3 regions of the Kribbella sp. NPDC023855 genome follow, and region 3 is predicted to be linked to each of the others. Evidence: predicted binding sites of a transcription regulator. Region 3 holds the regulator's gene; each other region holds the start of a gene.

Region 1 (4,897 bases), on a different contig from region 3:
GCAGTCCGGACTGGAACGCCCTGGTTCGCGACTTCACCGCGGGTGCGACGGCCGGCCTCAGTCTCGAGACCGACCGGATCGACCGGCTCCCGCACTCGAAGCACCCCGACAGCACGCGGCGCGGAGTACTGGACATCGCGAAGGCCCGGCTGCGCTACCGCAGCCGCCCTCGTTTCTCATGAAGTTAGTGGCGGGCTCCTGACCGGGACAGCAGCAACAGACGCAGCACCTCGTCCGTCGGCGAGCCGGTCAGGAGCCCGCTCGTGGGATCGATCATATGTTCGAATCCAGTGTGAGCGCAAGTCGGCGGCAGGAGTACGCGACCGCGTCCCGGCCGATCCGGGTGACGATCAGGGTCGCGCTGGCGGAGCCCTTGGGTGACAGCTTCTTGCGCAGTACGGCGGGATCGAAATCCACCCCGCGCTTCTTGATCTCCAGCGTCCCGATGTCCTGCGCGCGGACCCAGGACCGCAGCGCCTTCTCCTTGTAGGGCAGCTCTTCGACCACCTCGTACGCCGAAGCCAGCGGGGTCGCCACCGGGCTGTCGCCGCTGACGTACGCGATCCGCGGATCGAGAAGCCACCCGTCGACGGCCTCGGCCACTGCTGTGACCAGCCCGGCCCGGACGACGGCTCCGTCGGGTTCGTAGATGTACCGGCCGACCGGGGCGCACTCGGCCTCGGGTGCTGACGTCACTGTCGCACCACTGGGCAGGAGGGTCGCGCGGCGCGTAGTACCGGCGTAGAGCTTGCCTGACCACAGTGCTGCTTCTTTGACCTCGCCGGCGTCGCTGACCCACTCCGCCTCGACGCCGTCCGGCACAGCCTCGTGGGGGATGCCAGGGGCGACCTTCACGCAGGCAGTGTCTGACAGCAGAGCAGTGATGAACGACCAGGGTGGTGAGTAGGCGTTGTGGTCGAACACCCGCTTCCCATCCGCCCGCCGGGCCGGATCAGCAAACACCACCTCGTACTGCGAGACGTCCTGCTCCTCCGCGTCTCCGACCAGCACCTCTCCCGGCAGCTCTAGCGCGGCAAGGTTGGCCCGGGCCGCAGCGGCTGTCGCGGGATCACGCTCGACGCCAGTGACTCGCAACCCGGCCCGGGCCGCGCTGATCAGGTCGCCACCGATCCCGCAGCCCAGGTCGACCACTGTCGCGTTCGGGAGTGTGCGGGCGATGCGCGCGGCCCGGTGTACTCCGACTGCTGTCCTCGTGGCCTGCTCCAGGCCATCTGGCGTGAAGTACATCCGTGCTGCGTCTGCTCCGAACTTGGCGACCGCCCGGTGGCGCAGTGACGCCTGCGTGACCGCGGCGGTCACCACAGGAGCGTCGTACCGGCGTCTGAGCTTCTCGACCAGGCGTAGCTCGCCTCCAGGGGTGTAACCGGCGCAGGCCTCAGCCAGTACAGCGGCTCCGGCCGGCGCCAGTAACAGCGAGATCGCGTCAGGTGTCACCAGGCACAGTCTGCCCGGCGGCTCAGATCGGGCTGGAGCAGGTCTTGCTCCAGGCGTGCTTGTGCAGGGAGTAGAGGCGCCAGTTCATCGCTGATCGGGTCTTCGGGCCGTAGATGCCGTCAACGGTGACCTTGTGCCGGCGCTGAACGTTCTGCACGGCGGCGCGCGTCTTGCTGCCGTACTTGCCGTCGACGACCAGCTTGCTGCCGTAGCAGTAGTTCAGGTTGCGCTGCAGGGCCTTGATGGCCGAGGCCGGGTCTCCGACGTAGTCCGGGCCGTAGCGGCGCGGCATGTCGCCGTACTTCAGGTTGCAAGTGGTGGAGGCGTCTTCCCAGCCGCCCGGCACCTGCACGGCCCAGCCCCTGCCGACTGGCTTCATCAGCGCTGACAGGCACTGCTCCAGCCCCTGGGTCCTGGCCGGTGCGGCCTGCGCCGTCGTCGTTGCCACCACGGCGCCACTGACGGCCAGTACTGCCGTCGCGCCGACGGAGATTGCGGTACGTAGATATCCCATGGTCATCCCCTTGAGTCTTCCGTTCCCCGACCGGGATCGTTGCTCGGTAGGACGGCCCTGGGTGGGCAATTGTTCGTTGGCAGGGGGTTGCAACTGTCAGAGCGGGCTGGAGCAGGCCTTGCTCCAGGTGTTGGTCCTGGTGGAGAACAGGCGCCAGTTCATTGCCGAGCGGGTCTTGGGGCCGTAGATGCCGTCAACGGCCAGCCCGTGGCGCTTCTGGACCGCCCGGATCACCCCACGGGTGTTGCTGCCGTAGACGCCGTCCACTGTGAGCTTGTAGCCGTAGCAGTAGTTCAGGTTGCGCTGCAGGGTCCGGATGGCGGTGTCTGGGTCGCCTCTGCGGGACGTGGTCCGGTACGGGTCGTCGCCGTACATGAGGTTGCAGGTGGTGCTCGTGCTGTTCCATACCGACGGAAGCGGGATGCCCCAGCCGGTTCTGCCGACAGGCACCAGGCGGGCCGTCAAGCACTGCGGTGTCGCGGCTGCTGCCTGTGCCTCCGCGACGGTCCGCTTTGCCGTGGTGTCCTGAGCCGGCCTGACCAGTAGGGGAGCTGCTGGGGGCGCTCCGCCGCCTGGAGCCGGTGCGGCCTGGCCCGGGCCGTCGGGCGAGGAGTTGTGGAGACCGTTGGCCGCCAGGCCGGCGACGACGAACGGGCTGACCGCGAGCGTGGCGAGGACGACGCCCTTGCGGGAGGCGAGCTTCGGGAGGGCCGGCTTCGGCAGGGACGGGAGACGGAGGGCCATGGTTCTCTCCTCGAGCAGTCGATCCCGGGGCGGACCGGGAACCTACAGACACGACGGTCCCATGCGGAGGCCGGGTTCGCCCAGACCTCGGTGGCGGAAAGCGGCCGGGCGGTCACAGCCGGTGCGGCGCTGCGCCGAGAGCGAGAATCTGGCACTCGAGTTGACCGAGTGCTAATCGCGGCCTAGATTCGGTATTGGCACTCTCCACCCGAGGGTGCCAGCGACCGGCCTCTGATCCCCGCGACGGCAGAGGCGAACGGCCGCTCGCAGCACCCTTGAGAACACACAAAGAACTCGACCGTGGAGGTCAGCAAGTGTCGGTCACGATCAAGCCGCTCGAGGACCGTATCCTCGTTGCGCCGCTCGAAGCCGAGCAGACCACGAAGTCCGGCCTGGTGATCCCGGACACCGCCAAGGAGAAGCCGCAGGAGGGCGAGATCCTCGCCGTCGGCCCCGGCCGCATCGACGACAACGGCAACCGCGTCCCGCTGGACGTCAGCGTCGGCGACAAGGTCATCTACTCCAAGTACGGCGGCACCGAGGTCAAGTACGACGGCCAGGACTACCTGATCCTGGGCGCCCGCGACATCCTCGCAGTCGTCACCAAGTGACGTCGGAGCGTGCTCCCCGGCTCCGGGCCTGGAGTGCGCTCTTCGTTCGCTGTTCCTGACTGACACCGCTCCGGTGCCGCACGCCGGCGCCGGGGCGGAGTCGGTCCGGGACCGCGAACACCATTGTTGAAACTCAGAGAGGGACTTGTTTTTATGCCGAAGATCCTCGAGTTCGACGAGAACGCGCGGCGCGCGCTGGAGCGCGGCGTCGACAAGCTCGCGAACACGGTGAAGGTGACGCTGGGGCCCAAGGGCCGCTACGTCGTGCTGGACAAGAAGTGGGGCGCGCCGACCATCACCAACGACGGTGTCACCGTCGCCCGTGAGGTCGAGCTCGACGACCCGTTCGAGAACCTCGGTGCGCAGCTGTGCAAGGAGGTTGCCACCAAGACCAACGACATCGCCGGTGACGGTACGACCACCGCGACCGTGCTGGCGCAGGCACTGGTGCACGAGGGCCTGCGGGCCGTCGCCGCCGGGGTCAACCCGATGGGCCTGAAGAAGGGCATCGAGGCGGCTGTCGAGGCCGTGTCGGCCAAGCTGGTCGAGACCGCCCGCCCGGTCGACGACAAGGGCGACATGGCCCACGTCGCCACCATCTCCGCCCGTGACGCCGAGATCGGTTCGCTGATCGCCGAGGCGTTCGACAAGGTCGGCAAGGACGGCGTCATCACCGTCGAGGAGTCGAACACCTTCGGCACCGAGCTGGACTTCACCGAGGGCATGCAGTTCGACAAGGGCTACATCTCGCCCTACTTCATCACCGACGCCGAGGCCGGCGAAGCGGTGCTGGACGACCCGTACATCCTGATCAACCAGGGCAAGATCTCCGCCGTGGCGGACCTGCTGCCGCTGCTGGAGAAGGTCGTGCAGTCCGGCAAGACGCTGCTGATCATCGCCGAGGACGTCGAGGGCGAGGCGCTGTCGACGCTGGTCGTGAACAAGATCCGCGGCAACTTCACCTCCGTCGCCGTCAAGGCGCCGGGCTTCGGTGACCGCCGCAAGGCGATGCTGGAGGACCTGGCGGCCCTCACCGGCGCCCAGGTGATCGCTCCCGAGGTCGGCCTCAAGCTGGACCAGGTCGGTCTCGAGGTGCTCGGCACCGCCCGCCGGATCGTCGTCACCAAGGACAACACCACCGTTGTCGAAGGTGCCGGCAAGACCGACGAGATCGAGGCCCGGGTCAACCAGATCAAGGCCGAGATCGAGCGCACCGACTCCGACTGGGACCGCGAGAAGCTGCAGGAGCGGCTGGCGAAGCTGGCCGGTGGCGTCTGCGTGATCAAGGTCGGCGCGGCCACCGAGGTCGAGCTGAAGGAGAAGAAGCACCGGATCGAGGACGCGGTGTCCGCGACCCGTGCGGCCATCGAGGAGGGCATCGTCGCCGGTGGCGGCTCCGCGCTCGTCCACGCCGCCGCGGTGCTCGACAACGGCCTGGACCTGGAGGGCGACGAGCTCGCCGGTGTCCGGATCGTCCGCAAGGCGATCGTCGAGCCGCTGCGCTGGATCGCCGAGAACGGTGGCTACGAGGGCTACGTCGTGACCGCCAAGGTCGCGGAGCTCGAGGTCGGCA
Region 2 (4,897 bases), on a different contig from region 3:
GATCCGGACCCAGATCGCCGAGAAGGCCGGCGGTCGCTGGTTCGGCAACTGGAGTGGCGACATCACCGCGGCGACCCGGTCGTTCACGACGGCCGCCGACAGCGCCGACAAGTTGCCGATCCTGATCGCCTACAACATTCCCGGCCGCGACTGCGGCAGTCACTCCGGCGGCGGCGCCGGCTCCCCCGAGGCCTACCGGACGTGGATCAGCCGGTTCGCCGACGGGATCGGCACCCGCCCGGCGGTGGTGATCATCGAACCGGACGCACTGGCCCAGCTCGACTGCGTGCCCGCGGCCGAGAAGCAGACCCGGCTCGACCTGCTCAAGTACGCCGTCAACCAGTTCGCCAGCAAGAATCCGAACACCTGGGCCTACATGGACGGCGGCAACGCGACCTGGATCGAGGCGGGCGAGATGGCCCGGCGGCTCAAGCTGGTCGAGGTCGGCAAGATCCGCGGTTTCGCCCTGAACACCTCGAACTACTACACCACCGCGCAGTCGGTGACGAAGGGCAACGCAATCAGGGGCGCCGTCGGCGGTGGGCAGTTCGTGATCGACACCTCCCGCAACGGCAACGGCTCTAACGGCGAGTGGTGCAACCCGGCCGGCCGGAAGCTGGGCGACACCTCCCGCAACGGCAACCACGTCTCGGGCACCGTCGACATGCTCCTGTGGCTCAAGGTCCCCGGTGACTCCGACGGCAGCTGCGGCATCGGTACCGGCATCCCGGCCGGCACCTTCTCCCCGGTCCTGGCCAAACGCCTGATCACCGGGAGCTGACCCAAACAAAAGCTGGTCCCGGGCAACCGCCCGGGACCAGCTTCGTGTCGTACAGAGAACTTCTAGGAGATCAGAAGTCCATGCCGCCCATGTCGGGCGCGCCGCCGCCGGCGGCGGCACCGGCCTTCTCGGGCTTGTCGGCGATGACTGCCTCGGTGGTGAGGAACAGCGCCGCGATGGACGCCGCGTTCTGCAGCGCCGAGCGGGTGACCTTCGCCGGGTCGATGATGCCGGTGGCGATCAGGTCCACGTACTCACCGGTGGCGGCGTTGAGGCCCCAGCCCGGCTCGAGGTTGCGAACCTTCTCCACCACGACGCCACCCTCGAGGCCGGCGTTCACGGCGATCTGCTTCAACGGCGCCTCGACCGCGGACCGCACGATGGCGGCACCGGTGGCCTCGTCACCCTCGAGCTCCAGCTTCTCGAACGCAACAACCGACGCCTGCAGCAGCGCCACGCCGCCACCGGCGACGATGCCCTCTTCGACGGCCGCCTTCGCGTTGCGAACGGCGTCCTCGATGCGGTGCTTGCGCTCCTTCAGCTCGACCTCGGTGGCCGCGCCGACCTTGATCACCGCAACGCCACCGGCCAGCTTGGCCAGCCGCTCCTGCAGCTTCTCGCGGTCGTAGTCGGAGTCCGACTTCTCGATCTCGGCGCGGATCTGGTTCACCCGGCCGGAGATCTGGTCGGCGTCGCCGGAACCCTCGACGATGGTCGTCTCGTCCTTGGTGACGACGACCTTGCGGGCCTGGCCGAGCAGCTCCAGGTCCACGGTGTCGAGCTTGAGGCCGACCTCCTCGGAGATGACCTCACCGCCGGTCAGCACGGCGATGTCGACCAGCATGGCCTTGCGGCGGTCACCGAAGCCCGGCGCCTTGACGGCGACGCACTTGAAGGTGCCCTTGATCTTGTTCACGACCAGGGTGGCCAGCGCCTCGCCCTCGAGGTCCTCGGCGATGATCGCCAGCGGCTTGCCGGTCTGCATGACCTTCTCCAGCACCGGGACCAGGTCCTTGATGCTCGAGATCTTGCTGTTCACCACCAGGATGTACGGGTCTTCGAGGACCGCTTCCATCCGCTCGGTGTCGGTCACGAAGTACGGCGAGATGTAGCCCTTGTCGAAGCGCATGCCCTCGGTGAGCTCGAGCTCGAGACCGAAGGTGTTGCTCTCCTCGACGGTGATGACACCTTCCTTGCCGACCTTGTCCATCGCCTCGGCGATGATCTGGCCGACCTGGGTGTCGGCGGCGGAGATCGAGGCGGTGGAAGCGATCTGCTCCCGGGTCTCGACGTCCTTCGCCTGGGCCAGCAGCTGCTCGCTGACAGCCTCGACAGCCTTCTCGATGCCCTTCTTCAGGCCCATCGGGTTGGCGCCGGCGGCCACGTTGCGCAGACCCTCGCGCACCAGCGCCTGGGCCAGCACGGTCGCCGTGGTGGTGCCGTCGCCTGCGACGTCATCCGTCTTCTTGGCAACTTCCTTGACGAGCTCGGCCCCGATCTTCTCGTACGGGTCCTCGAGCTCGATCTCCTTGGCGATGGAGACACCGTCGTTGGTGATCGTGGGGGCGCCCCACTTCTTCTCCAGCACGACGTTGCGGCCCTTGGGGCCGAGCGTCACCTTCACGGCGTCGGCGAGGGTGTTCATACCCCGCTCGAGGCCACGGCGCGCCTCTTCATTGAAAGAAATCAGCTTGGGCATTCTCCGCGAGTCCTCCCGCGTCGAGTTTTTTGTTCAGCCGGCCGGATGCCCGCGACGGACGGCACCATCGGTGTGGCGGTCACGTCCCGCCACGCTTCCAGTGCCTCATCGAGGCCGTCTATGGTCACACCGTCAGGGCGCGGGCTTATCACTCTCGCCCATCGAGTGCTAACCAAGTATTAGCACTCGACCCAAGCGAGTGCAAGCCAGCCCTCTGCCCGCAGTACCGTGGTGTGGTGCCTCTGGAAGTCACCCCGGCCACTCCGGACCGCTGGCCCGACGTGCTGACCGTGATGGGCGACCGCGGCGACCCGTCCCGCTGCTTCTGCCAGTACTTCCGCCTCCGCGGCAAGCAGTGGTCCGACTCCTCGCCGGCCTCGCACCGCGACGCCCTCCACGCCCAGGTCGCCTCCGACCTGTCACCGGGCGTCATCGCCACCGACACCGACTCCGGTACGCCGGTCGGCTGGTGCGCCGTCGCTCCCCGCTCGGCCTATCCCCGGGTGGAGGCCTCACCCAACTGGCGTGGCGGCGACCCGGACGCCTGGGCCGTCACCTGCTTCGTCGTACCGGTCGGGCATCGGCGTCAGGGGATGGCCGGGGAGTTGCTGGCCGGCGCGATCGAGTTCGCGCGGGCGCAGGGGGCCGCCGTACTGGAGGCCTGCGCGGTGGACACCGCTCAAGCGGGCAAGGTGCCCTCCGCCGACCTCTACCGCGGCCCGCTGTCGGTCTATCTCGACGCCGGCTTCAAGGAACTCAGCCGTACGTCGCCCAGATGGGTGCTGGTGTCGAAGTCTCTGCGGTGAATCACCCCTCGTGCTGGGCGATCAGGAACTTGGGCGCGCTCAACCGCCAGGCCTCGGTCAGCAACTCGCGGAGTTCCTCGTCGTCGGCCGCGGCCAGGTCGACCTCCAGCCAGGCGAACTGCCCGGACGCCCAGGACGGCGAGTAGACCTCCGGATTCTCCGCGACCAGTGCCTCCTGCTCCTCCCGCAACGCCTTCAGCATCACTGCGGTCTCGTCGGCCGACAGGTAGACGAAACCCTTCTTCCGCACCTTGAACGCCGGCTGCCCGGCCCACCCCACGTGCTCCTCCACCCCCGGCAGGGCGAGCAGCAACTTCGTCACCGCCTCAGCATCCATCCCCCGACGGTACGACCGCCCACCGACAGAAACCGACGAAAGTCGTCAGGGGTGCCGGGTGGGGCGGCTGAGCGGGGTCAGGGGTGGGACCAGGGTTGGCTCGGTAGCGATCCCGATGTGGCGGGAGGGGGCCGGCGGGCAGAGTAGGTGACATGACGAACTCCAACGCACCGTTCTCGAACCTGTCCGGCAAGTCGCTTCGCCGCTCGCGTAACCAGCGGATGCTCTCCGGTGTGTCCGGTGGCCTGGCGGAGTACTTCAACATCGACGCCACCCTGGTCCGGCTGGCCATCGTGGGGCTGACCCTGATCACCGGCGGTACCGCGCTCATCGGGTACGTCGTGGCGTGGATCGTGATGCCCGAGGCTGACGGCAAGGCCGTCTGGCAGTCGGTCCAGCAGCCCCAGCAGCAGCCCACCCCCGAATCCGACATCGCCGCCCGCATCTACGACGACAAGCCGCCGGCGGCGTGACGGCCGGACGCACGGCAGCAAGCTGAGAGCGCCACATATAGGCCACCGGCGCCCCCACCCTTGCTGCCGTGCCGACCGCGCAACTGCCACTCCCGCCGGCGCCCTGGTCCTGTCACACTCCTGAAGTGCAGACCGACCAGGGCGCGACCCGTTGCCCGCAGTGCGCCCATCAGCTCCCCGCAGACCCGCTGTACGTCACCTGGTGCGACCGGTGCGACTGGAACGTGGACCCGACCGGCCCCACCGACAAGACGCCCGCCTGGCGACTCAGGCTCGAGCACCGCCTGGCAGAAACCCTGTACCGCGAACTGGAGCAGGGAAAGATCCACCGCCCGGGCTGGGATGCCGCCCGAGTCGCGGCCTACCTGCTGTCCGCAGTCATCCTGCTGCTCCCCCTGGCCGGCCTGCTCGGCGGAATCGCCCTGCTGGTCTTCTACCGGCCTCTCTGGCTCAGTGCTTCGCTGTCGATCATCCCGTTCGGTCTCGCCTTCCTGCTCCGCCCTCGGGCCAACCAGTTGGATTCCGACACCCGGCTGATCCACCGCGAGCAGGCTCCGCTGCTCTTCGCCCTGCTCGACAAGATCGCCGTCGCCGTCGGCACCACGCCGGTAGGCGCGGTCGCTGTCGATGCCGAGCCGAACATCTACTACGCGAGAGTCGGCTGGCGCTTCACGCCGGTGGTCGGGATCGGGCTCTCCCTGTGGATGGGCCTGCGGCCGCAGGAACGGGTCGCCGTCCTGGCGCATGAGCTCGGCCACGGCCGGAACGGCGACGCCCGGCACGGCTGGGTGGTCAACTCGG
Region 3 (4,897 bases):
GTCCGAGGCGGCTGGGAGGGTCATCTCCCGGCCGAGGCGACCGAGTTGTTCATCCCCTTCCTGCGTGAGAACGGCTTCGAGGTGACGGTCTCGGAGAGCACCGAGAGCTACCTCGACCTGGCCGGCACCGACCTGGTCCTGCAGTGCGTCAGCATGGGCGAGATCAGCGCTGAAGCGGTCAAGGGCCTGGAGGCCGCGGTCCGCGCGGGCACCGGCCTGGCCGGCTGGCACGGCGGCATCGTCGACTCGTTCCGCGGCAACGTCGACTACAGCTTCATGACCGGCGGCCAGTTCATCTCGCACCCGGGCGGGTTCATCGACCACCGGATCGAGATCGTCGCCGACCACCCGATCGTCGAGGGCATCACCAGCTTCGACCTGCACACCGAGCAGTACTACGTGCACGCCGACCCGTCCAACAACGTCCTCGCCACCACCACCTTCAAGACCGACCCGGACTTCCCGTGGATCGAGGGCGCGACGATGCCGGCGGTCTGGACCCGCACCTGGGGTGAGGGCAAGGTCTTCGTCTGTACGCCGGGCCACAGCCTGGCCGACCTCAACACGCCCGAGGTCCGCACCATCGTCGAGCGCGGCCTCCTGTGGGCGAGCAAGTGACCGGCCCGGTCACCGGCGTCGGCATCGTCGGCACCGGTGTCATCAGCGGCGCCTACCTCGAACACCTCGCCAAGCTCCCCGGCGTCAACGTCGTTGCCGTCGCGGACCTCGACCTCTCCAGAGCACAGGCGATCGCCGACCAGAACCCAGGCATCCGCGCCTCGACCCCGGAGAGCCTGTACTCCGATCCCGAGGTCGACATCGTCCTCAACCTGACCATCCCCGCCGCGCACGCGCCGGTCCACCAGGCAGCCCTGCAGGCCGGCAAGCACGTGTACGGCGAGAAGCCGCTCGCTGTCGACCGTGCGGAGGCGGAGCCGCTCCTGAAGCTCGCTGCGGCCAACAACCTCCGCATCGGCTGCGCCCCCGACACAGTGCTCGGCACCGGCACCCAGACTGCCCGGGCTGCGCTCGACCGCGGCGACATCGGCGTACCGACTGCTGCGACCGCCTCGTTCGTCGCGCCCGGGCATGAGCTGTGGCACCCGGCTCCGGAGTTCTACTACCAACCCGGTGGCGGCCCGCTGCTCGACATGGGCCCGTACTACGTCACGAGTCTCGTCACGCTGCTCGGCCCGGTCCGGCGAGTCACTGCGCGAGCAGGTCGCTCGCAGGAGCAGCGCAAGGTCCACACCGGCCCACGGGCGGGGCAGACCTTCGCAGTCGAGGTGCCGACGCATGTGACCGGCGTACTGGAGCACGAGTCCGGTGCGCTCACCACTGTGCTGATGAGCTTCGACGTGTGGGCCTCGCGGCAGCCGCGGATCGAGATTCACGGCACCGAAGGCAGCCTGTCCGTCCCGGACCCGAACAACTTCGACGGCACGGTGGAGATCGCCACTGCCACCAACCGTGACTGGACGGAACTGCCGGTAGCCGGCGGGTACGCCGGAACCGGGCGTGGGCTCGGGGTGGCCGACATGGCTCGCGCACTGCGCACCAACGAGCCGCACCGGGCCAGTGGAGCACTGGCGTACCACGTGCTCGACGTACTGGAGTCGGTGCTCGAGTCGGCGGCTCAGGACCAGTCCGTGGACGTCGCGAGTACGGTCGAGCGGCCGGCCGCCGTACCGTGGGGAGCGTCGCCCGACACCGCCTGACGGGGGCTGTGGGGTCGATCTGGTCGGTGCTGAGATCTGTCCCACGCCGCTCGGTTGGTCCGGCTGTCGCTACGGCTCGGTAGACTGGCACTCGAAACTCAGGAGTGCCAACCGGCGACGGCCGATGTGGAGAGGGTGGTGCGCGTGCTGGACGAACGCAAACTGGACGTGCTCCGGGCCATCGTCGAGGACTACGTCGCCACGCATGAGCCGGTCGGTTCGAAGACTCTGGTCGACCGGCACAACCTTGGCGTCTCCCCGGCGACGGTCCGCAACGACATGGCCGCGCTGGAGGAGGAGGGGTACATCACCCAGCCGCACACCAGCGCCGGCCGGATCCCGACCGACGCGGGCTACCGGCTGTTCGTCGACAAGCTGAGCACGGTCAAGACGCTGTCGCAGGCCGAGAAGCGGGCGATCTCGTCGTTCCTGGCCGGTGCGGTCGACCTGGACGACGTCGTACGGCGTACCGTTCGGCTGCTCGCGCAGATCACCCGGCAGGTCGCGATCGTGCAGTACCCGACGCTGACCAGGTCGAGCGTGCGGCACGTCGAGGTGGTCACGATGACGCCGCGGCGGCTGCTGCTGGTGCTGATCACCAGCGCCGGCCGGGTCGAGCAGCGGATCGTGGAGAGCCAGGAGGACGTCGAAGAGCAACTCATCGCCGACCTGCGGTCCCGGCTGAACACGGCACTGACCGGCAAGCGCCTGACCGACGCGGCCACCGCGCTGGCCAGCGTCTCCGAGAACTTCGCACCGGCCGACCGGCCACTGGTGGCCACCATCGTGTCGACGCTGCTGGAGGCCTTCACCGACGAGGGTGAGCAGCGCATCGCGGTCGGCGGCGCGGCCAACCTGACCCGCTACGGCGACGACTTCGAGCGCAACGTGAAGCCGGTGCTGGAGGCGCTCGAGGAGCACGTGATCCTGCTCAAGCTGCTCGGCGAGGCAACCCATCCGCAGACCCTGACGGTCCGGATCGGGCACGAGAACCCGTACGAGGAACTGGCCACCACCTCGGTGGTCGCGACCGGGTACGGGTCGAAGTCGGAGGCGCTGGCCACTCTCGGCATCGTCGGCCCGACCTACATGGACTATCCGAGCACGATGGGCGCTGTTCGCGCCGTCGCGCGTTACGTCAGCCAGATCCTGGCCGACTCGTGAACCACCAAAGAACGCACCGAACGCTGCCTACCAAGTGGTCTGGAGTATGAGCACCGATTACTACGCCGTCCTCGGCGTCAGCCGCGACGCGACACCGGACGAGATCAAGAAGGCCTACCGCAAGCTGGCCCGCCAGTACCACCCGGACGTGAACGACTCCGAGGACGCGCACCACAAGTTCCAGGAGATCGGCCGCGCCTTCCAGGTGCTGAGCGACCCGCAGAAGAAGCAGGTCCACGATCTCGGCGGTGACCCGTTCGCGAGCGGGCCCGGGGGTGCCGGCGCCGGCTTCGGCCAGGCGTTCACCTTCACCGACATCATGGACGCCTTCTTCGGCCAGACCGGCGGGGCGACCCGCGGCCCGCGGCCGCGGACCCGGCGCGGCCAGGACGCGCTGATCCCGCTCCGGATCGACCTGGCGGAGGCGGCCTTCGGGACGACCCGCGAGCTGAAGGTCGACACCGCGGTGCTCTGCCCGACCTGTTCGGGCTCGGGCGCGCAGGCCGGCTCCGAGCCGGTCACCTGCGAGATCTGCCACGGCCGGGGCGAGGTCACCCACACCCAGCGCTCGTTCCTCGGCGAGGTCCGGACGATGCGGCCGTGCCCGAACTGCCGCGGCTTCGGCACCACCATCCCGAACCCGTGTGTCGAGTGCGCCGGCGACGGCCGGGTCCGCTCCCGGCGTACCGTCACGGTCAAGATCCCGGGTGGCGTCGACAGCGGCACCCGCGTGCAGCTGTCCGGCCAGGGAGAGGTCGGCCCGGGCGGCGGTCCGGCCGGCGACCTGTACGTCGAGATCGAGGTCGAGCCGCACGAGATCTTCACCCGCAGCGGTGACGACCTGCACTGCACGGTGACCCTGCCGATGACGGCCGCGGCGCTCGGTACGACGATCGACCTGCCGACCCTCGAGGGCGAGACCACGCCGCTCGAGATCCTGCCGGGCACGCAGTCCGGATCGACGATGACGCTGAACGCGCGCGGCGTACCGCGGTTGCGGCACGCGGGCCGTGGCGACCTGATCGTGCAGGTCATCGTGGAGACGCCGACCAAGCTGGACGAGGCGCAGGTCGAGTTGCTGCGGCAGCTCGCCGGCGCGCGGGGCGAGGAGCGGCCGCAGGGTCAGGTCCAGGCGGCGCACAAGGGTGTCTTCGGGCGCCTGCGCGACGCCTTCGGTGCGCATTGAAAACGACTTAGGCTGCCGGGCGATGGGACTCGCGGTCTTCTACCTGCCTGACCTGGACGGGTCCGAGCTGGAGCTGTCCGGCGCCGAGGGTCGCCACGCGGCCGTCGTACGCCGGATCGGCCCCGGCGAGCGGATCCGGCTGACCGATGGCCGGGGCTCGTTCGTGGAGGGTGCTGTCACGGCTGCCTCCAAGTCAGGGCTGACGGTTGCCGTGGACCACCGGGGCGACGTGCCTGCGGTGAGTCCGCGGCTGGTCGTCGTCCAGGCGCTGCCGAAGGGGGAGCGGGCCGAGCTCGCGGTCGAGATGCTCACCGAGGTCGGGGCCGACCTGGTCGTGCCGTGGAACGCGGAGCGCAGCCAGTTCCGCGCGAACCCCGAGCGGGTCGCGAAGACGCACGCCAAGTGGCAGGCCTGGGCGTTCGAGGCGAGCAAGCAGTCGCGCCGCTCGTGGTTCTGCGAGGTCGCGCCGATCGCGTCGACGGCCGAGGTCGCCAAGCTGCTGACGGACGCGGCGCTGGCCGTGGTACTGCACGAAGAGGCGACCACCCCACTGGCTTCGCTCGAGCTGCCTGCCGCGGGGGACGTGGTGATCGTGGTGGGTCCCGAGGGCGGCATCGCGCCCGCCGAGCTAGAGGCGTTCGCCGCGACCCCGGTCCGGCTCGGCGACACAGTCCTCCGTACGTCGACCGCCGGGGTGGCCGCCGCGGCCGCCCTGCTCGCACGCTCTCGCTGGAGTTGATCGCTTGACCGAGATGGACTGGGTGGAGTGGCACCAGGACTACGACGACGAGTCGTCAGAGCTGAGCGGCCGGCTGCGATCGGTCCAGCG

What was found. Region 3 encodes HrcA, which represses chaperone genes, less so after heat shock. Its sites were predicted from a motif close to TTGGCACTCGNNNNNNNCGAGTGCCAA; they were not measured.
Region 1: the regulator HrcA is predicted to act here: its motif matches at 2,862-2,888, upstream of groES (co-chaperone GroES).
Region 2: the regulator HrcA is predicted to act here: its motif matches at 2,660-2,686, upstream of groL (chaperonin GroEL).

The regions. Positions count from the first base shown of each region.
Region 1 is NZ_JBFAAA010000003.1:143,854-148,750, reverse strand. Features, by position in the region: gene AB0F51_RS11395 (alpha/beta fold hydrolase) at 1-182, shown strand, start outside; gene AB0F51_RS11390 (class I SAM-dependent methyltransferase) at 274-1,455, opposite strand; gene AB0F51_RS11385 (peptidoglycan-binding domain-containing protein) at 1,478-1,975, opposite strand; gene AB0F51_RS11380 (peptidoglycan-binding domain-containing protein) at 2,066-2,713, opposite strand; gene groES (co-chaperone GroES) at 3,028-3,324, shown strand; gene groL (chaperonin GroEL) at 3,478-4,897, shown strand, end outside.
Region 2 is NZ_JBFAAA010000003.1:87,148-92,044, forward strand. Features, by position in the region: gene AB0F51_RS11130 (glycoside hydrolase family 6 protein) at 1-781, shown strand, start outside; gene groL (chaperonin GroEL) at 852-2,480, opposite strand; gene AB0F51_RS11140 (GNAT family N-acetyltransferase) at 2,717-3,286, shown strand; gene AB0F51_RS11145 (MmcQ/YjbR family DNA-binding protein) at 3,288-3,623, opposite strand; gene AB0F51_RS11150 (PspC domain-containing protein) at 3,776-4,096, shown strand; gene AB0F51_RS11155 (M48 family metalloprotease) at 4,222-4,897, shown strand, end outside.
Region 3 is NZ_JBFAAA010000005.1:373,069-377,965, forward strand. Features, by position in the region: gene AB0F51_RS20760 (ThuA domain-containing protein) at 1-618, shown strand, start outside; gene AB0F51_RS20765 (Gfo/Idh/MocA family oxidoreductase) at 603-1,718, shown strand; gene hrcA (heat-inducible transcriptional repressor HrcA) at 1,863-2,882, shown strand; gene dnaJ (molecular chaperone DnaJ) at 2,929-4,068, shown strand; gene AB0F51_RS20780 (16S rRNA (uracil(1498)-N(3))-methyltransferase) at 4,091-4,807, shown strand; gene AB0F51_RS20785 (SAM-dependent methyltransferase) at 4,821-4,897, shown strand, end outside.